2 regions of the Corynebacterium sp. CNCTC7651 genome follow, and region 2 is predicted to be linked to the other one. Evidence: predicted binding sites of a transcription regulator. Region 2 holds the regulator's gene; the other holds the start of a gene.
What was found. The regulator LexA, encoded in region 2, represses DNA repair genes until DNA is damaged. The targets are predictions, from matches to a motif close to CGAACANNTGTTCG.
Positions count from the first base shown of each region.

Region 1: JZY91_RS10250 (CoA transferase subunit A) is a predicted target of LexA. The motif match lies at 8,895-8,908, and genes of this name have one in related genera.

Region 1 covers NZ_CP071246.1:2,136,124-2,146,273, forward strand. Annotated here, with positions in the region: gene JZY91_RS10210 (ABC transporter ATP-binding protein) at 1-439, opposite strand, end outside; gene JZY91_RS10215 (iron chelate uptake ABC transporter family permease subunit) at 439-1,437, opposite strand; gene JZY91_RS10220 (iron ABC transporter permease) at 1,434-2,453, opposite strand; gene JZY91_RS10225 (siderophore-interacting protein) at 2,460-3,368, opposite strand; gene JZY91_RS10230 (type I restriction endonuclease) at 3,806-4,663, shown strand; gene JZY91_RS10235 (ATP-binding protein) at 4,834-6,054, opposite strand; gene JZY91_RS10240 (ATP-binding protein) at 6,315-7,499, shown strand; gene JZY91_RS10245 (3-oxoacid CoA-transferase subunit B) at 7,504-8,142, opposite strand; gene JZY91_RS10250 (CoA transferase subunit A) at 8,142-8,885, opposite strand; gene JZY91_RS10255 (IclR family transcriptional regulator C-terminal domain-containing protein) at 8,991-9,779, shown strand; partial or broken gene JZY91_RS10260 (acetyl-CoA C-acetyltransferase) at 9,793-10,150, shown strand, end outside.
Region 2 covers NZ_CP071246.1:1,309,102-1,319,251, forward strand. Annotated here, with positions in the region: gene JZY91_RS06345 (hydrogen peroxide-inducible genes activator) at 1-543, shown strand, start outside; gene hrpA (ATP-dependent RNA helicase HrpA) at 569-4,489, shown strand; gene nrdR (transcriptional regulator NrdR) at 4,511-4,969, opposite strand; gene JZY91_RS06360 (hypothetical protein) at 5,055-5,444, opposite strand; gene lexA (transcriptional repressor LexA) at 5,659-6,357, shown strand; partial or broken gene JZY91_RS06370 (DeoR/GlpR family DNA-binding transcription regulator) at 6,448-7,175, shown strand; gene JZY91_RS06375 (1-phosphofructokinase family hexose kinase) at 7,281-8,264, shown strand; gene JZY91_RS06380 (fructose-specific PTS transporter subunit EIIC) at 8,289-10,150, shown strand, end outside.

The DNA.
Region 1 (10,150 bases), 830 kb from region 2:
ACGCGCGCTGCCGCTGCCCGCCGGAGAGCCGCTCGAGCGGGCGCTCCGCAAACTCGGCCACCTGGGTCAGCTCCATCACTTCGTCCACCGTCGCGCGGTCTTTCTCCGAGCTCTGGCGCAGCCACGTCTGGTGCGGGTGGCGCCCGCGCCCGACCAGGTCCCGCACCGTCAGCCCGTCCGGCGCTACGGGGGTTTGTGGCAGCACCGCGAGCGTGCGGGCGATCTCGCGGCGTTTCATCTCCGCAGTGTTTCGGCCGTCCAAGACAACCTCGCCATGCTCGCGCGGGATCAGGCCAGCGACCGCACGCAACAACGTTGATTTGCCGCAGCCGTTCGGTCCGACGATGGTGGTGACGCCGCCGCGCGGGACGTCAAGGGCGAGCCCGTCGATGATCGTTGCCGCACCGTAGCTGACAGTGAGATCACGCACGTGAAGCATTACAAGGTCACCTTTCTGGACGCGCGCATCAGCGCATAGAGCAGAGCCGCCCCACCGAACGCCGACGTGGCCACGCCTACCGGCAAGTCACCCGGCACAACGGTGCGCACCGCGAGGTCCGCACCAGCGACGATTAGCGCGCCGGCAACCATCGCGGTGCCGAGTGGGGGCGTGGGGGTATGCGCTAGTCGACGGCCCACGTGCGGCGCCACAAACGCCACAAAAGCAATCGGACCTGAAGCCGCCACCGCCGTCGATGTCAACGCCACGGCAAGCACCATGAGCACAAGCTGGGTGCGCCGCGGATCAACACCCAGTCCCGCGGCCATGTCGGCGCCGAGAGATAGGGCTTCGAGCTGGAACGCCGCCCAGCGCAGCAGCGGCACAACCAACGCAACCGCCACCAGCACAGCAGCGGCGTCACCCCATCCCGAGGATCCGACCGAGCCGGTCACCCACGCCTGAGCTTTGCCCACATCGCGGTAGTCGGCGCGGACGAGGAGGAACGAGTTGTACGCCACCGCCAGGGCATTGAGGATGATGCCAGCGAAGATGAGCTGGAACGATCCCAGACCGCCCCCGCGGCTGAGCCACCACATCGCCACGGAGACCGCGATCCCGCCGACAAACGCACTCAGCGGCACCCCGAGCGCGCTGAGCAGCACCCCGGTGCCGCCACCCGCGAGCAGTGCCGTGAGTGCGAACGCCGACGCACCTGAAACAACGCCCAGGATGTCTGGGCTGGCCAGCGGGTTACCAGTGATCGTCTGAAAGATCGCGCCCGCGAATCCGAGCGCGGCCCCCACCGCCAGCGCCGTGGCAACACGCGGCAAGCGCCACTCGACGACCACCGTGCGGGCCATGCCGGTGGACTGTCCGGTAAGGGCGGCGAGGACGTCATGAGGCCCAAGCCCGAATTCCCCCACCATGATGCCCCCGAGCGCAACGGCGAGCCCGCACGCCGCGAGCACGACATTGACTACAAACGTGCGGGTCACAGCTTCGCCCCTTTCCGCAGCAGGTACAAGGCGAACGGGGCGCCGACGAAGGCGAGGGTGATGCCAACTTGCAGCTCACCAGGGCGGGCGATGACTCGGCCGGCGACATCCGCAAGGAGCAGCAGCGTCGCACCGGCAAGCGCGGAGCACGGCAGCACCAGCCGGTAATCTGGCCCAGTCAGGGAGCGAACGATATGCGGCACTACCAAGCCGACAAACCCGATCGGGCCCGCCCCCGCCACAGCTGCACCGGCAAGCAGGGCGACCAGCAGGATCCCCACCGCGCGTGCAGCTGCGACGTTGACGCCGAGGGAGTGCGCGACGTCATCGCCCAAGTTCACCATGTTTACCCGGTTCGCCGTGGCGAACGCGGCGACCAGGCCGACCAGGATGACCGGGGCGACGGTGGCGACAACGTGCATGTCCCGGCCCGCTACGGAGCCCGCCGTCCAAAACCTCATGTCATTGAGGCTTTGAGTGTTTGTGAGCACGATTCCGCTGGTCAGCGCGGAACATACCGCACCGAGTGCGGACCCGCCGAGCACCACCGTGATCGGGGTGGAGCCGCGGCTTCGCGCGCTCAGTGCGAATACGAGCGCTACCGCCGATGTCGCGCCGAGGAAACCGACCACCACCGCGACCAGCACCGGTAGCGAGCCGAACACGGCAGTTGCCGCAGCCACTGCAAGCGCCGCCCCTGGGGCGATGCCCAACAGGTTTGTGTCCGCCAGCGGGTTGCGTGTGTGCCCCTGGAGCAGGGCTCCCGCTGTGCCTAGCGCCGAGCCGGCGAGCAGGCCCAGCAGCGTGCGTGGAACCCGTAGATGGGCAACCACGTGCGCCTCCTCGCTGACCTGCTCAGATTTGGTGTGGAATGCGAGGGCAAGCCCGTCACGCACAGCGTTGACGCTTTCTGCCACGCTCATCTCCCGCGCGCCGACGGCGAGCGAGAGCAACGCTGCGGCGACAGCCGAAATCCCGAGCACAACGACGAATACCGCGTGTTTAGTCGCACTCATGGTCTGTCACCGCCAGTACCCCATGAACGAGACGTGTTGGCGCGGCAACCCTGCCTCATTTACCAACAGGCGGCGCATTGCTTTCACCGAAGTGTTCTTGCCGGCGATCCAGTAGTAGGTGTGGCCGGACGCGCCCGCCCCACCGTTGATGGGCTCCCCGCTTCCTGAATACGTCGGGGTTTCCCAGACATTGTCTCGGTCTCGCTGATCCTCTTCGTCGTTATCAGGCTCATCGGCGGTGGGACCTACTGGGGCTCGCAGCAGCTCAATGTCCTGTTTGAGCTGCGTGTAAAGCATGTCCCCATGCCCGGCTTCGGGCTCGGTGCGGAAGTGCCAACGGACGTCAACGTGGGCAGGCGCATCGATTTGGAGTGCGTTGCCCACCGGCACCTCAATGTCGGCGGAACCGGCGAGGTCTTCGGGCCAGTCCTCCAGTACTCGGGAGATCGCCGGAAGAGCGGTTTCATCGCCGTACAGTCGAGCGGCCGCGGCGGTGCCAGGAGCGAATTCGATGCCGACGCCGGACGCGTCATCGCGGGTCGGCCCGATGATCCACAGCTTCTGCCCGGGCAGTGCGCTTTCCGCCCACGCGGAGGCCGGCCCAGCGTTGTGGCTGTGCAGCACGAAATCCACATCGAGTTCGTCCGGGTTACCGTCGTTGCGCCTGAGGTCGCGAATGGAGTAGGTACGGAGATGCCCGCGCGCTTGTTCCGGCATCGCGCGCCAGAGGTCCCACCACCCCTCGGCCGGCAAATCGACAAGCCCTGCCTCCGACGGGATGATGAGTTTGATCCGCAGGTCCATGATGGGCACAGCGGGGCCCATTGCGTCGACACCAGTGAACGTCACACGTTGAAAACTCGGTGCGATGCGCTCGCTGCGAACGACTTTTGCAAGGAAGGGCCGGAAGCTCACTACACGAACTATATAGGATTGCCTACCCTAACACAAGTGTGGGGCTTGTTGATCAGCAAAGGCTCTTACTGCTGCCACATCATGCTCGGAGCCGCCAGCGCCTTGCGGTCGCGCGCGATAATGAGGCGGTCCAACGCACTTCAGCCGCGAGTGCAGCCGCACTGAGGGTGGTTCAGCAGGCGAGCCGTGAAAGCGCTTATCAGATTCGCTCCCTTGCTCACCTACGTTCGATACGTTAGAAGGTGTCATCTCCCCCAGATCTTTTCAACGTTAGCAATGGCGAAAGGTGCCCCGGCCGCAGTTCATAACCCCTGATCCCACACAGAAGACCACCAGAACATCCAACTCACAAGGTTCAGCAACAGCAGAACCCACGCGCCCATCCAGCGCCGCCCTCCCCCGCCTCCCAGCTAGTGAGTTAAAACACGTAACTTGCAGTGTCTGCCCAGGAATATTCAACCTTTCGTCGACGGGAGTTTTCCCCGATCACTTCTTCAATTTCAGGGCCATGCGGTAGCCGTGCAGCGGAAGCGGAAAACGCTACGCACACCTACGACCCCAACGGGAAGCGTCAGAACCCGACCATCACCTTCTTCTCCGGCGACGCGTCCAAGAACGACTACATCGTGGCGAACCAGATCACCATCCGGAATCTGGACAAGGAGCGGCGGTTTGACGTTGTGCTGTATGTCAACGGGATGCCGTTAGGGATCATCGAATTGAAACAGTCCGGTTCCACGGCCACCGTCGAGAATGCGTTCAACCAGCTCCGAACCTACGTTGAAGAATTCCCGATGGCGTTCCGCTTCGCCAACTTTGTGGTCGCTTCCGACGGCATCGATGCCATCTACGGCACGTCGTTCACCCCGCGCGAGCACATGAGCACATGGCGTGTCGACGATGACGGAGAACCATTTGAACAGGCTCCCCTCGTCGTCGTTGACGGCGAGCAGATGACCGAATTCGACATGCTCATGTGGGGCTTGTTCAATGTCGAGCGTTTCGGCCAGATCTTCGTGGATTTCACCGCGTTCGATGAAATGGACGGGGAGCTGCGTATGCGTGTGGCTAAACCACACCAGTACTTCGCTGTGACGATTGAACACTCGGTATTGGCCCCGAGGCGTAACGCAGGTTCGCCATCCCGACGGCCGGATCGAGCGGAAAGATACAGATGGGCGGATCGAAGAGGAGGAAGTAGCAGAGATTTGGGGAAGGTTGATTTCTCTACTTCACGCAACCAACCCATACGACGAAGCCATCAACCGGCCTGCCACTATCGCTTATCTGCGTGAAGTAACAAGCCGGCTAATCCGAACTCTGAATGAGCATATTCTCCACCTACACGGCTCATCCCACCTTTTATGTGGCCAATTTTGGTCGGATCCTCCAAACTTCTACCTGTTTAGTGATGTGGGCGACGCTGAAGAAATTGACGGTGCACTCCTCGGAAACGAGCATTTAGCTACGGCCCAAGCGCCCCAATCGGGATGACGGCTACACCATCGTTTCGTCGAATGGCAGGGCCACCAGAGGTGATTACCACCAACGCCGGATCGTCCTCTAGCTGGCCAGCGAACCGTTTCAGAGTGTCGGCGGCGTGATCGATTACCTCGGGACTGTACCCGAGCTTCACCTCGACGAGCACGTCCCGACCGCCGACGTTCGCGACCGCGTCTACCTCTAATTTCGTGTTTAGACGGGCGTGGTAGACCGTTCTGCCCGTAAGAGCCCGCAGTTCGTGCACCACGAGGGACTCAAAGAGTTGGCCGAAATAGGCGGGATCGCGCAGCAGGTGCTCCGGACCGCGGTCGAGTGCAGCCATGGCGAAGGAGGGGTCAGCGAGATGGCGCTTTGGTGCTTTCCGCAGCGTCGCCTTCGAGCGCAGGTGCGTGAACCAAGCAGGCTGATCTACGGAGACAAAAATGCTCGCCAGTGCGCCAAGATAGTCCCGTGTTGTTTCCCGTGAGGTATCGGAATCTGTGGCGATGGTTTGCAGCTCTAGCTCTGTGCCAATGCCGCGAGCAAGCGAACGGATCATCCGCCTTACGCGCTCCGAGTCACGCTTCACCCCTCCGACAGTGTGGATGTCCACGTCGGCGACGGTTTGGATGTAATCCCGGACGTTGTCCAGGGCGTTGCCAAGCGGAAGCCCAACGTTGTACGGCAATCCGCCCCGGCACACCCTTTCAGCGAGTTCCGGCAGTGTCAGTGCGGGCGCAGAGAACGGCAACGGGTCACCAGCGACCACCGCGGCAAGAGAAACCGACCCGTCGGATTCCCCTGTCTCAAACAAGGTCATCGTCGACATCGTCATGCGGGCGAACCGGCCAGCGCCCGAGTGGCTCGTCACGTCCGCCCCGGGTGCCGTGGAACCGGTGAAAATGAACTGCCCTTTCGCCCGGCGCTCATCAATCGAGTGCCGCGCGAAATCCCAGAGACGCGGTTGCAGCTGCCATTCATCGATCAGGCGCGGCGTCGCGCCCTCCAACAACAGCCGCGGGTCCGTGTCCATGGCAAGTACGACACCGGGATCCGTCTCCACGTTGAGGAAACTCGCAGCTTGCCGCTTCGCCGTTTCTGTCTTCCCGCAGCCTTTCGGCCCCTGAATCAGTACCCCGCCCTGACGACGGAGCGCCCTTTCCAATTCGCCATCCGCGAGACGCGGTAAATACCCGTCAGCCATGGGTCCTCATCGTAGCAGCTAGTGGGTCTGGGTTGGCGTTTTGAAAGCCATCTGCTTGGCGTTTTGAAAACGGTTTGCTTGGCGTTTTAAAAACGAGTTGTTTGGCGTTTGGGAAATCAGCTTAGGGCGGAGAGTGAGGAAAATGTCGTCGGACTACTTCGGCAGAGAAAGCGGGCCAGTTGCGGACCGCAAGATTGTAAAAATAGTAAAGATTGTAAGAGATAGTAAAGATGCGGGAAGGAACGGAAATTGTGACAGCTATCGGCCGACGACCAAGGAATCCCTTTACCTCGACGCTTGGACGAACTCCACCGGTAGTAGTCGGGCGCGAGCGATATGTTCAGGAATTTTCCAACGCGTTGTATGACGGCCCCGGAGCGCACGAACGCATCTCAATTGTGACCGGACCACGCGGCATCGGCAAGACCGTGTTACTCAACGAGTTGGAAGACTCTGCCAGATCCCAATCGTGGCACGTTGTCTCGGAAACGACGACGCAGGGGTTCACCGCTCGAATCCGAGATGCAATCTTGCGCCTCATTGTCCGCAACTTTGACGTACCAAGCCGCAGACTCATCGGTTTCACTCTCCCCTTCAACACGGGAGCAACGTGGGAACACACGGCAACGCACCAACCCGCTCCGACTCTTCGCTCTGTACTGGAGGATTTTTTCGAGCTTCAAGAGACGCGCGACCGCGAACGTCGGCAAGATCCCACTGGCCTGCTTATCACGCTTGATGAACTGCATTATGCGCATATGCAGGACATCGTGGAGTTCGGAACAACCATCCAGCACATGGTTCGCGATGGGCGCGAAATCGCTGTAGCTATGGCTGGCATCCCGAGCGCGGTGAAACCGTTACTTGCGGCTAACGAGGGGAAGAACCCAGTTACGTTTTTGCGCCGCGCGAACCGCATAGAAATTGGCCTTATCTCAGAGAATGAGGTTGCCCGCGCCTTGCGAGAGCCAGTTGAGGCTGCTGGGTGGTCGTGGACAGAAGACGCGCTCAGCGCTGCATGCGAAGCAACCGGCGGATACCCGTTTATGATCCAGCTTGTCGGGCAATACTCGTTCAGGAACTCGGATGGCGATGAGATCGCCATCGACGCCGTCGAAAAAGGCGTGGGAGATGCCCGCCGTCGCCTCGGCGAACTTGTCCACGAACCGTCACTCGCTGATCTCTCCCAGGTCGATCGGACTTTTCTCGTCGCAATGTCCCACGATGATGGGCCATCGCGCATCGGGGATGTGGCTGAGCGCCTCGGTGTGGACGCCCAGTACGCCGGTAAGTACCGGCGCCGCCTCATCGACGCGGAAATGATCCAACCGGCAGGCTACGGGTTCATCGACTTCGAGCTTCCCTACATGCGCGAGTACTTACGTTCCCACCCCGCATCGGACGCAATGGAGCAATTTTCGATGTGGCCCGAGGACGAATCCTAGTGACCTAGACAGCGACCTCGAACGGCGCCTCGGTGGCCTCGCGGACGGACTCGACGGTTTCGCCCGGCGCGACCTCGATGAGGGTGAGGCCTTTCTTTTCATCCACCTCGAACACGGCGAGGTTGGTGATGATCAGGTTCACGCACTTCGCGCCCGTGAGCGGGAGGCGACACTCCGCGAGGACCTTGGAATCGCCCTTCTTGGTGGTGTGCTCCATCATCAGAATGACCTTCTTCGCGCCGTGAACCAGGTCCATCGCGCCGCCCATGCCCTTGACCATCTTGCCCGGAATCATCCAGTTGGCCAGGTCGCCGAACTGGGAAACTTCCATGGCGCCCAGGACGGCGACGTCGATCGCGCGGGAGCGGATCATGCCGAAGCTGGTAGACGAGGAGAAGAACGAGCCGCCCGGTGCGACCGTGATGGTCTCCTTGCCGGCGTTGATCAGCTCCGGATCAACCGCATCGTCCTTCGGGTACGGGCCAACGCCCAGGATGCCGTTCTCAGAGTGCAGCACAACCTCCAGGCCTTCCGGGAGGTAGCCCGGGATGAGCGTGGGCATGCCGATGCCCAGGTTCACGTACTGCCCGTTCTCCAGCTCCTGCGCGGCACGCGCCGCCATTTCCTGCCGTGACCACGCCATTACTCGCTCACCGTCCTGAACTCGATACCGGTTTCCTGCGGGCCGACCTCAACGACCCTGTCCACGTAGATGCCCGGCAGGTTGACCTCCGCCGCCGGGATTTCGTCCACAACTTCCTCCGCCTGGACGATGGTGATCTTCCCGCACACCGCGGCGTCCGGGTTGAAGTTCTGCGCCGTCTTGGAAAAGACCAGGTTGCCAAAGCGGTCCGCCTTCGCCGCGTGCACGAACGCGTAGTCCGGCGTCAGCGCCTCCTCCATCACGTACTGCTCGCCGTTGAACTCGCGCAGCTCCTTCGGCTTGGAGTACTCCGCGATGGTGCCGTCCGGGTTGTAGCGGGTGGGGATCTCGCCGGTGGCCAGCGGGGTACCCACGCCGGCCTTGGTGTAGAACGCCGGGATGCCGGCGCCGCCTGCACGCATGCGCTCGGCCAGGGTGCCCTGCGGCGTGAACTCCACCGTCAGCTCACCCTCCAGGTACTGGCGCGCGTACTCCTTGTTGGTGCCCAGGTAGGAACCGATGGAGCGCGAAATGCGCTTATCCGCCAGCAACAGGCCGAGGCCGAAGCCGTCCGTGCCCAGGTTGTTGGAAATGATCGTCAGGTCGCCCGCACCCTGCGCGCGCAGCGCCTCAATGAGCTTGGCCGGGATGCCCACCAGCCCGAATCCGCCGACGGCGATGGAGGCGCCGTCCTGGATATCGGCCACCGCCTCCTCAGCCGAAGAAACCACCTTATTAATCATGTGACCACCCTAACAGTTGTTCGTATTCTGCACAAGGGTTCACATAACGAACTTGATGCAGTTATGATTACACTCACACTTACGCAGACGCGGAAAGGAGGCCCCGTGACACCCAAGCAGCCAGAGTCAAACGTGCAGCTCGTGCAGAGCCTGAGCCGCGGATTGGCCGTCATCCGCGCCTTCGACCAGGACCACCCGCGGCAAACCCTGGCCCAGGTGGCGGAGGTCACCGGCCTAGCCCGCGCGACCACCCGCCGTTTCCTACACACGCTGGTCGCGGAGGGCTACGCCGCAACCGACGGCTCCGAGTTCTGGCTCACCCCCCATGTGCTCACGCTGGGCTACTCCTACCTCTCCAGCCTCGGGCTTCCCGCGATCGCGCAGCCGCACCTGGAATCCGCCTCCCACCTGTTGGGCGAGTCCTGCTCCGCGGCGGTGCTCGACGGCGAGGACGTGGTCTACGTCGCCCGCTCCGCCGCGAACCGCATCATGCGCGAAAACATCACCATCGGCACCCGCTTCCCTGCCTACGCCGCCGCACTCGGCCGGGTCCTGCTCGCCGGGCTTCCCCCGGAGGAGCTAGAGCACAGCTTATCGACGACACATTTCACGCCCCTCACCCCAAAAACCATCACCGACCCGGCCAAACTGCGCGAGGTTTTGGCGGAGGTGGCGGAGCAAGGCTGGTGCATCGTGGACCAGGAGCTTGAGGCCGGCCTGCGATCCGTGGCCTGCCCCGTGCTGGATGAGCGCGGCGAGGTAGTGGCCGCGGTGAACGTGTCCACGCAGGTGGCGGCGTACACGTATGAGGAAATCGTCGAAAAGCTATTGCCCTCCCTGCAAGCCACGGCGCGCGCGATTTCCCGCGACGTACGTACAGCAGCCCTGAATTAGAAGGAGAAACCCCATGACTGACATTGTGATTTGCAACCCCAAGCGCACCCCGGTTGGCCGCTACGGCGGCGCCTTCGTGGGCGTGCCGGTGCAGGACCTGGCCGCGACCGTGGTCAACGCCGTGATCGAGGAGTCCGGCATTGATACCGCGCTTATCGACGACGTAATTTTCGGCCAGGCGGGCCCCAACGGCGCGGCACCGGCGCTGGGCCGCATCGTGTCACTGGATGCGGAGCTTGGTGAGGGCGGCGTGTCCGTGCCGGGCATGCAGCTGGATCGCCGCTGCGGCTCCGGCCTGCAGGCTGTGGCGACTGCCGCGGCGCACATTGCTGCAGGTGCCGCCGACGTGATCATCGCGGGTGGTGCGGAGT
Region 2 (10,150 bases):
CTCGTCGAGCAGCTGCGGGACGGCCAACTCGATGTTGCAGTCCTCGCCCTCCCCGTGGACGCTCCCGGACTCGAAACCGTCGAGCTCTACCGCGAACCATTCATCGCCGTCACCCCCGCCGGGCAGGTGGGCGCGCCCGAACGCGTGCTGGAACTTACGGATCTGCGTGAGCTGGAGCTGCTTTTGCTTGACGACGGTCACTGCCTCCGCGACCAGATCGTCGACCTATGCAAACTGGCCGATGCGACATCGTCCGTCACCTCGCAGTCGGTGACGCGGGCGGCGTCGCTGACCACCATCGTGCAGCTCGTTGTCGCCGGACTCGGTTCTACGCTGGTGCCGCTGTCCGCCGTGGAGACCGAGTGCGGCCGGCCCGGGCTGGACCTGCACAGCTTCGCCGACGGCACTAGCGCAGAGCGCGAGGTGGGGTTGGCGTACCGGGCATCCTCCTCGCGGGTGGAGGACTTCTCAGCGCTTGCCGCGTTAGTGACCGAGGCTTACGGCCGAGCAACCGCACCCGCCGAGGCAGCGTTGCGGAGGTAGCGGGGGCTAGACTCGTCTGTCAGCTATGAACACAACCTCTGCCGCTGAGCTGTACAACGCCCTGGACCGCCTCACAATTGCGGATGAACGCCGCTTCCGCCGCCGCCTCAAGAAAGCCCATTCCGATGCCGCGCTCGAGGCGATTGCGGCGGACTTGGAGGCGGCAGCTTCAATCGTCGAAAAGCGGAAAGCTGCGGTGCCGGAGATCACCTACCCCGAGCAGCTGCCCGTGTCCGCGCGGCGCGACGACATCATGGCGCTGATGCGGGAGCACCAAGTGGTGATCATTGCAGGTGAAACCGGTTCCGGTAAGACCACGCAGATCCCGAAGATGCTGCTGGAGCTGGGCCGGGGCCGGCGCGGCATGATCGGCCACACGCAGCCGCGCAGGTTGGCCGCCCGAACGGTGGCGGAGCGCATCGCAGATGAGCTGGGGCAGGACATCGGCGAAAGCGTGGGCTACGCCATCCGCTTCGACGATAAGGTGAGCCAATCCACGTCGGTGAAGCTGATGACGGACGGCATCCTGCTCGCTGAGATGCAGCGGGACCGCTTCCTCAACGCGTACGACACGATCATCATCGATGAGGCGCACGAGCGCAGCCTGAACATCGACTTTCTGCTGGGCTACCTGAAGCGGCTGCTGCCCAGGCGGCCGGATCTGAAGGTGATTGTCACCTCCGCAACCATCGACCCAGAGCGCTTCGCCGAGCACTTCGCAGATAAGGACGGCACCCCAGCCCCGATCATCGAGGTTTCTGGTCGCACCTACCCTGTTGAGATCCGCTACCGCCCGCTGGTGGAGCGGGTGGAAACCAAGGACGGGGTCAAGGAAATTGACGCGGACATGATTGACCGCGTGGTTGACGCCTGTAAAGAGCTCATGCGCGAAGGCGAAGGCGATATCCTCTGCTTCTTCGCCTCCGAGCGCGACATCCGCGACTGCATGGAGGCGATTGAAAAGCAGCACTGGCGCGGTGTCGAAGTTGTCCCGCTATTCGGCCGCCTCTCCAACGCGGAGCAGCACCGCGTGTTCTCGCCGCACTCCGGCCGGCGCATCGTGCTCTCCACCAACATCGCCGAGACCTCGCTCACCGTGCCCGGCATCCACTACGTGGTGGACACCGGTCTAGCGCGCATTTCCCGCTACTCCACCCGCACCAAGGTGCAGCGCCTGCCTATCGAGGAGATTTCGCAGGCCAGCGCCAACCAGCGTTCGGGCCGTTCGGGCCGTGTGGCAGACGGTATTGCAATCCGCCTCTACTCAGAGGAGAACTTCGAGGCGCGTCCGGAATTCACCGATCCGGAGATCCTGCGCACCAACCTGGCCAGCGTGATCCTGCAAATGATCTCGCTGCGCCTGGGCGACATCGCGGAGTTCCCATTCATCCAGGCACCTGACCCGAAGTCGGTGCGCGATGGCCTCTTGATTCTGCACGAACTCGGGGCGATCTCGGACAAGGAGCGCGACGGGGCACCCGTCCTCACCTCGATTGGACGGGACCTCGCCCGCATCCCCGTGGATCCGAAGATGGCCCGCATGCTGGTGGAGGCGAACCGCCTGGGCGTGTTGGATGACGTGACAGTCATCGTCGCCAACATGACCATCCAGGACGTGCGCGAGCGCCCGCTGGAGTTCCAGGCGCAGGCGGACCAGGCGCACGCGCGGTTCAAAGACAAGGAATCCGACTTCCTAGCCGCGCTGAAACTCTGGGATTACATCAAGGACTCGCGCGACGAGCTTTCCGGCAACGCCTTCCGCAAACGCATGAAGCGCGAGTATCTGCACTACATGCGCATTCGAGAGTGGTACGACCTGGTTCGGCAGCTGCGGGACGTGGAGAAGCAGCTCGGGTGGTCCAGCGCGGAGAACGTTGTCGGCGAGCGCGATGCGGATGCCATTCACAAATCGCTGCTCACCGGCCTGCTTTCTAACATCGGCGCCCGCGACGGCAACTCCAAGGAATTTCAGGGCGCGCGCGGGACTCGGTTCATGATCTTCCCGGGATCGTCGTTAAGCAAACGCCCCCCGGAATTTGTGATGGCGGCGGAACTGGTGGAAACCTCCCGCCTGTGGGCGCGCGACGTGGCCAAGATCGAGCCAGCGTGGGTGGAGAAGGCGGCGGGCGATCTGCTGCGCCGCAGCTACTCAGAGCCCGTGTGGTCCCGCAAGCGCTCGGCGGCGATGGTGCACGAGAAGACCATGCTCTACGGCGTGACCATTGTGCGCGACCGCCTGGTGCCCTACCACCGCGTGGACCCGGACGGCGCGCGCAACATGTTTATCCGCAACGCGCTGATCGCGGGCGATTGGAACCGCCACCACCTGTTCATCGAGCACAACGACGCGCTCATGCAAGAGGCTGCCGCCGTGGAGGAAAAGGTGCGCCGCCGCGGGCTGGTGGTGGATGAGGACACCCTTTTCGATTTCTACGACGCCAAACTGCCCGCCGAGGTGACCACGGCCCGCCACTTCGACTCCTGGTGGAAGAAGCAGCGCCACGCGGACCAGCACTACCTGGATTTCGACCCGGCGGCGCTGGTGGATGACGGCGGCCAGGACACCTCGGAAAACGCGTTCCCAAGCGCGTGGCGTCAGGGCAGCATTGAGTATGAGCTGCAGTACAAGTTCGAGCCCCGCGACCCGTTTGACGGCGTCACTGTGCTCGTGCCTGTGCCGCTGTTGGCGGGTCTGGACGCCGCGGGCTTCGACTGGCTGGTGCCGGGCCTGCGCCTGGAGTTGATCACCGAGCTCATCCGCTCCTTGCCCAAGGTGCTGCGGAAAACAGTGGTCCCCGCGCCCGATTTCGCGGCACGCGCCCTCCCGCACGTCAACGACCGCGCCGACGAGCGCGAGGAGCTCTTGCTTGTCGACGCTCTCTCCGACGCGCTCAAGGCCATCGGCATCAGCGGCATCGATGGAACGGACTTCAACCCCAGCGCACTGCCCGCGCACCTGCGCGTAACGTTTGCGGCGGTAGACCGCCGCGGCGCCATCATCGACCACGACAAAGATCTGGGGCAACTCAAGCGCCGCCAGGCTGGCAAGATCAAATCCTCTGTGGCGAAGGCGTCGCGCACGTCCGCCACCGAGGCCGTGGCGAAGTGGACGCCGGAGACGCTGGGCGAGGTGCCGGAGACCGTCACCACCGTGATCGAGGGTAACGAGGTGGACGCCTACCCTGCCTTGGAAGCCACCCCGGACGGTGTGAAGGTGACGGTGCATCCGACAAAGGCCGCCGCGGATGCATCGATGACGACGGCGACGCTCACACTGTTGCTTCGCGAGATCTCCGTATCTACCTCGCAGATGACCAAGGGGTTGCCGCTGCGGCACAAGGTCGCAGTGGACCACTACCCGCACGGCGGCGCGGACGGCTTGGTGGAGGATGCGCGGGTAGCGGTGATCCGTGATCTCATGCTCGCCCACGGTGGCCCTGTGCGCACCCCGGAAGAGTTTGAGGCGCTGGTGAAAGAGATCAAGCCGAAGGTTCCCGGCGAGGTGCGGCGCATTGTGGTGGGCCTGGCTCCCGCGCTGGTGGAGTACGCCAACATGGCGAAGGAGTTGGAGCAGTGGGACGGCCCTGCGATCGAGGACATGAAGGCTCAACTGCGCTTCTTCCTGCCCAAGCACGCGGTGACAATCCACGGTGCGCAGCACCTGCAGCATCTCCCCCGCTACATCGAGGCGATGCGGATCCGGTTGGAGGATATGCGCCTAGATCCGGACAGGGATGCGGACCGCCAAGCGGTGGTGGATGATGCTAAGCGCTACCTTGAAGCGCGGATGCAGAAGCTGCCTGCGAACCGGAGGAAGTCCCGCGCGTACAAGGACATCCTGTGGCGCATCGAGGAACTGCGCGTGAGCTTGTTCGCCCAGCGTCTTGGTACTCCGCAGCCGGTGAGTCAGCGGCGTATTGAGAAGCTGGCGGACAAACTGAAGTAGGCGGTTAGGGCGTGGCTGGCGCTAGAAATCTTCCCGGTCGCGGCGGCGCATGAGGCGGATTTCGGATTCGAAGTCGTCTGCGCTTTCGAAAGATTTGTAGACGGAGGCGAAACGCAGATACGCGACCTCGTCCAGCGCGCGGAGCGGCTCCAGCACCGCGAGGCCGATGTCGTTTGCGGGCACCTGAGAGCTGCCCTGCGCGCGCACCGTCTCCTCGACCTGCTGGGCGAGGCGCTTCAGGGAATCATCCGACACATCTCGGCCCTGGCACGCCCGGCGCACACCGGAGATGAGCTTATCTCTGTCAAACGGTTCACTCACGCCGTTGCGTTTGACAACGGTCAGCACCGCCTTCTCGACGGTAGTGAACCTGCCCCCGCACTCGGTGCACTCCCGGCGCCTGCGGATCGCTGCTCCCCCTTCAACGGCGCGCGAGTCGGTCACGCGGGAGTGTTCATGATGGCAGAACGGGCAATACACGGTTTGGCACCCCATCTCATGCGGCGGATGTTTTTAAGTGGCGCCAGTCTACCGCCGCCCTGGTCTAACCCCCTGGTACCGCCCCCTAGCGCGCCTGTGCGCTTGCGAATTCCGTGGCACTGCTGGCTGCGGTGCCGCCCTGGCTGCCTGCGATGGGTGCTTCCGCTGAGCTGAACACGCCGCCGAATGCGGATCCGACCAGAAGTGCGGCAGTAAAGAGGGCGCCGAGCATAATGTTGTCCCGGCGTTCGCGGGCGGATTCGAACGCAGAACCCCGCGGTGCGGACGATACCTGGCCGCGGCCGGCACCGCGTTCATGCGTTCGAGTAGTGGCCCCGAGTTGGCGAACAGCCACCCCTGCGCCTGTGCAGTGCTGCGCGGCAGGGATATCCCACACCTCCGCAGCAGTGCTTGTTGTTCCTGCGGCACCATTACCTACGGTGGTACGGGTGACGGGGCGGATTGCGATGGTCATGGTGATCTCCTCTCGTTGACTACCCAGAGCGTACGAAGCGCCCCCAACCTCCAGGGCACCGCAGGCGCTCGTATGTTCGATTTACGCTAACGTGTTCGATTTATAGCACTCCCGCTCGACACTGTCCAGCCCGGAACGGAAATGATCGAACACACTTGCCCTCCGTGATAGGTTGGGGCACGGTACGGTGAACACGGAGTAGCGAGGAGACACGATGGCCCGGAAGAAGATCGACCCCAACAGCCTTGATATGAGCACGCTGACGGACCGGCAGCGCCGCATCCTCGAGGTCATCCAGGACGCAGTTGTACTGCGCGGCTACCCGCCGAGCATTCGCGAGATTGGCGATGCCGCTGGACTGCAATCAACTTCGTCAGTGGCGTATCAGCTCAAGGAGCTGGAGAAGAAGGGGTTCCTTCGGCGCGACCCCAACAAGCCGCGCGCGGTAGACCTCCGCCACCTGCCGGACACGGCCGCGAAACCGAAGCGCAAGCCGGCGAGCCAGCCTGCTTCTACAGACGCACCCGAGGATGCCGCACAGCCGCGCTTCATCCCGGTGGTCGGCCAGATTGCCGCGGGTGCGCCCATCTTGGCCGAAGAGAACGTGGAAGCCTACTACCCCATGCCGGCCGAGCTTATGAGCGACGGTGACCTGTTCATGGTTCGCGTTGTCGGCGAATCGATGGTTGATGCCGCCATCCTGGACGGAGATTGGCTTGTGGTTCGCTCACAGCCTGTCGCAGAAGAGGGGCAGATCGTGGCCGCGCTCATCGACGGGGAGGCAACGGCGAAGGTCTTCCACAAGGACTCTTCCGGCGTGTGGCTCATGCCCCGCAACGACGCCTTCGCACCTATCAAGGGCGATGACGCGGAGATTATGGGTCTTGTGGTGTCCGTTTTCCGCTCGCTGTAGAACGGTCGTCGGCACGCAGCGCCCCCACAAACGGGGGAAACGGGCATAACCCCACGGATGCGGGCATGTCGGATCTGCGATGATGACTGCATGTACGCAGAGGAGCGCCGCCGCCAGATCGCCTCGCTGACCGCAGTGGAGGGGCGCGTGAACGTGACCGAACTGGCGCAGAAATTCGACGTTACCGCAGAGACAATCCGCCGCGATCTCGCGGTGCTGAACGACGAAGGCATTGTGCAGCGCGTGCACGGCGGCGCTGTGGCGACACAATCCTTCCTCACCACGGAGTTTCGCTACGGTTCCTGCCCGCGCAGCCAGGTGGCGGCATCTTCCTCGACTCGGGCACCACCATCAACGGCTTGGCACACTTGATTGCGACACAACCGGGTGCAGAGACATGGTCCATCGTTACCAACTCCCTGCCCATCGCGCTGGATCTCTCGACCGCCGGCCTCACCAACGTGCAGCTCCTTGGCGGAACCGTCCGCGCGATTACCCAGGCGGTTGTGGGAGACACGGCGCTGAGAACACTGGCACTCATGCGGGCGGAAGTGGCATTCATAGGCACTAACGCGCTGACCATAGACCACGGACTGTCCACCGCCGACGCGCACGAGGCTGCCGTGAAATCCTCCATGGTCACCAACGCCCGCAAGGTGGTGGTGCTGTGCGATTCCACGAAATTGGGCAACGATTATCTAGTGAGCTTTGCCCCGCTGGACGCGATCGACGTTGTCATCACAGACGGGGGTGCGCCGGAATCTCTCATCCAGGCGCTGGAGGATCGCGGGATCGAGGTCATTCTCGCCGCGGACTAACAACGCGCATGTGAGTTCGGACATCATTTTCTGTTTTTGATTGCCCGATCAGACACAGTCGGGCATTATTGAGAGTATGACCACTCAATCGGAGGGATGCAGGGCATGATTGTCACCCTCACCCCAAACCCAAGTATCGATGCCACCCTCCGCGTACCACACCTCGTTCACGGCGAGGTAGCTCGTGCGACGGCAGCGCACCGCGAGGCCGGAGGGAAAGGCATCAACGTTTCCCACGCCATTGCTAAAGCGGGCCTTGATACCGTTGCGGTTGCCCCGTGCGGCACGCCGGACCCATTCGAACTCGCCGTGGGTGCGCTAGGCGTGAACTTCATGCCCGTGCGCGTCGGCGGAACCGTGCGGACCAACACAGCCGTGACCGAGGAGGATGGCACCACCACCAAGATCAACGAAGCTGGCCCCACGCTTTCTGCGGAGGAAGTGGAAGCGCTCACCGCCGCGGTGGTCGCACACGCTGCTGATGCCAGCGCACTCGTGCTTGCTGGCTCGCTTCCCCCGGGTGCCCCGACCGATTTTTACGCGAACGTCGTTGCGGCGCTGCGGGAGGTGACCGACGCGGTGATCGCCGTGGATACTTCGGACGCCCCGCTCGTCGCCCTGGGCCAACGCATCAGCGACGCCGCCAACGCTGAAGGAGCAGGTAACTGCTGCCCCGACGTGCTTAAACCAAACGCATTCGAGCTCGGCCAGCTGACCGGTGCGGACGGGCACACCCTCGAAGCCCAGGCCGCCGCGGGCGATTTCACTCCCGTGGTGAGCGCTGCCCGCCAGCTCGTCTCGTACGGCGTAAGCGAGGTGCTGGTCACGCTCGGCGGCGCTGGCGCATGCCTTGTTACCGCAGACGGCGCATGGGCCGCAACACCGCCTCCGATTACGGTGCGCTCCACCGTCGGAGCGGGAGACAGCTCCCTTGCCGGCTACATCATGGCCCGCGTCCAAGGCGAAGACCCGGCGGCCCGGCTGCAGCGCGCAGTTGCATACGGATCCGCCGCCGCGGCACTTCCCGGTACCGGCATCCCCTCCCCGGACGAGCTCGATCTTGCCCACACTTCCGTTATCACGCTGTAACCCCACCATCTGAGGACATTTCCCATGCAAGATGCATTAATTACCCCGTCGTTGGTCGGACTCGATGTCGACTTCGGCGCAACCCCGCGCGAGGTGATTGACCACCTGGCCAACCTTGTCGTTGGCGCGGGACGCGCTACGGATGCGACGCAACTGGCTGAGGCCGCGGCTGCCCGCGAGGCCAAAGCAGGCACCGGTGTCAACGGCCGAGTTGCCATCCCCCACTGCCGCACCGCCGCGGTCGAGGTGCCAACTCTGGCATTCGCTCGCCTGAGCAACCCGGTCGATTTCTCCGGTCCGGACGGCGACGCAGAACTCGTGTTCCTGATTGCCGCGCCGGAAGGCGGTGGCAAGGAGCACCTGAAGATCCTCTCCAAGCTGGCCCGCGCGCTGGTGAAGGGAGACTTTGTAGAAACTCTGCGCCAGGCAAAGACCGAGCAGGAGATCGTCGACGCGGTCCTGGCAGTTGTCAACGCGGAGCCGAAGAAGAAGGCGGCTGCTGCTTCTGGTGCTGCAGCTGCGGCACCGGCTGCGGGCTCGACGGCGGTCAAGGAAGCGTCGTCAAGCGAAAAGCCCAAGCTGCGCATCGCCGCGGTGACCTCGTGTGCAACTGGTATCGCGCACACCTACATGGCTGCAGACGCACTCACGCAGGCTGCGGAGAAGCGGGGCGACGTGGAGCTGATCGTGGAGCCTCAGGGTTCCTCCGGCGGTGACCGCCTTGAGCAGAGCTTCATCGACTCGGCGGATGCCGTGATCTTCGCCCACGACGTGGCAATTCGGGATAAGGCGCGTTTCGCGGGCAAGCCGGTGGTGGATAGCCCGGTCAAGCGCGGCGTGAACGAGCCGGACGCGATGATCAATGAAGCGATTCGCGCCGCGAAGGATCCGAACGCCCCGCGCGTCGCTGCCGCGAGCGCTTCCGGCGGCGAGGACGCCACCGCCGCGACCGGCGAGAGCTGGCCCAAGCGACTCCAGCAGGCTGTGATGACGGGCGTGAGCTACATGGTGCCGTTCGTCGCCGCCGGCGGCCTGCTGCTCGCCCTCGGCTTCCTCATCGGCGGCTACGACATGGCGAACGGCTGGCAGGCGCTGGTCACGCAGTTCTCCCCCACGAACCTGCCCGGGCAGGAGGTGCTTATCGACGGCGAGTCGATGACCTTCACCCGCTCCGGATGGGCACTGTACCTCGGCGCGGTGCTCTTTGCCACCGGCCAGATGGGCATGAACTTCGTGGTCCCGGCGCTGTCCGGCTACATCGGCTACGGCCTGGCCGGCAGGCCGGGTATTGCGCCGGGCTTCATCGGCGGCGCGATCTCCGTCATGGTCGGCGCCGGATTCATCGGCGGCCTGGTCACCGGTATCCTCGCGGGCCTGATCGCCTACTGGATTCAGACCTGGAATGTGCCGCGCTGGCTCGGCTCCCTCATGCCGGTGGTCATCATTCCGCTGCTGACCTCGCTGATCATCGGCGTGCTGATGTTCCTGCTGCTGGGTCGCCCGCTGGAGGGCATCATGAACGGGCTCACCGGCTGGCTCGAGTCGATGTCCGGCTCTTCTGCTGTGCTGCTGGGCGTGATCATCGGCCTGATGATGTGCTTCGACCTCGGCGGCCCCGTGAACAAGGCTGCGTACCTCTTCGGTACCGCCGGCCTGTCCGCGGGTACGGAGGCGAGCTTCCAGATCATGGCAGCCGTGATGATTTCCGGCATGGTGCCGCCGATCGCGCTGTCCATCGCCACCTTCCTGCGCAAGAATCTCTTCACCCCGGCGGAGCAGGAGAACGGCAAGTCCGCGTGGCTGCTCGGCCTCTCCTTCGTCTCCGAGGGCGCGATCCCGTTCGCTGCGGCTGACCCGTTCCGCGTGATCCCCGCGATGATGCTTGG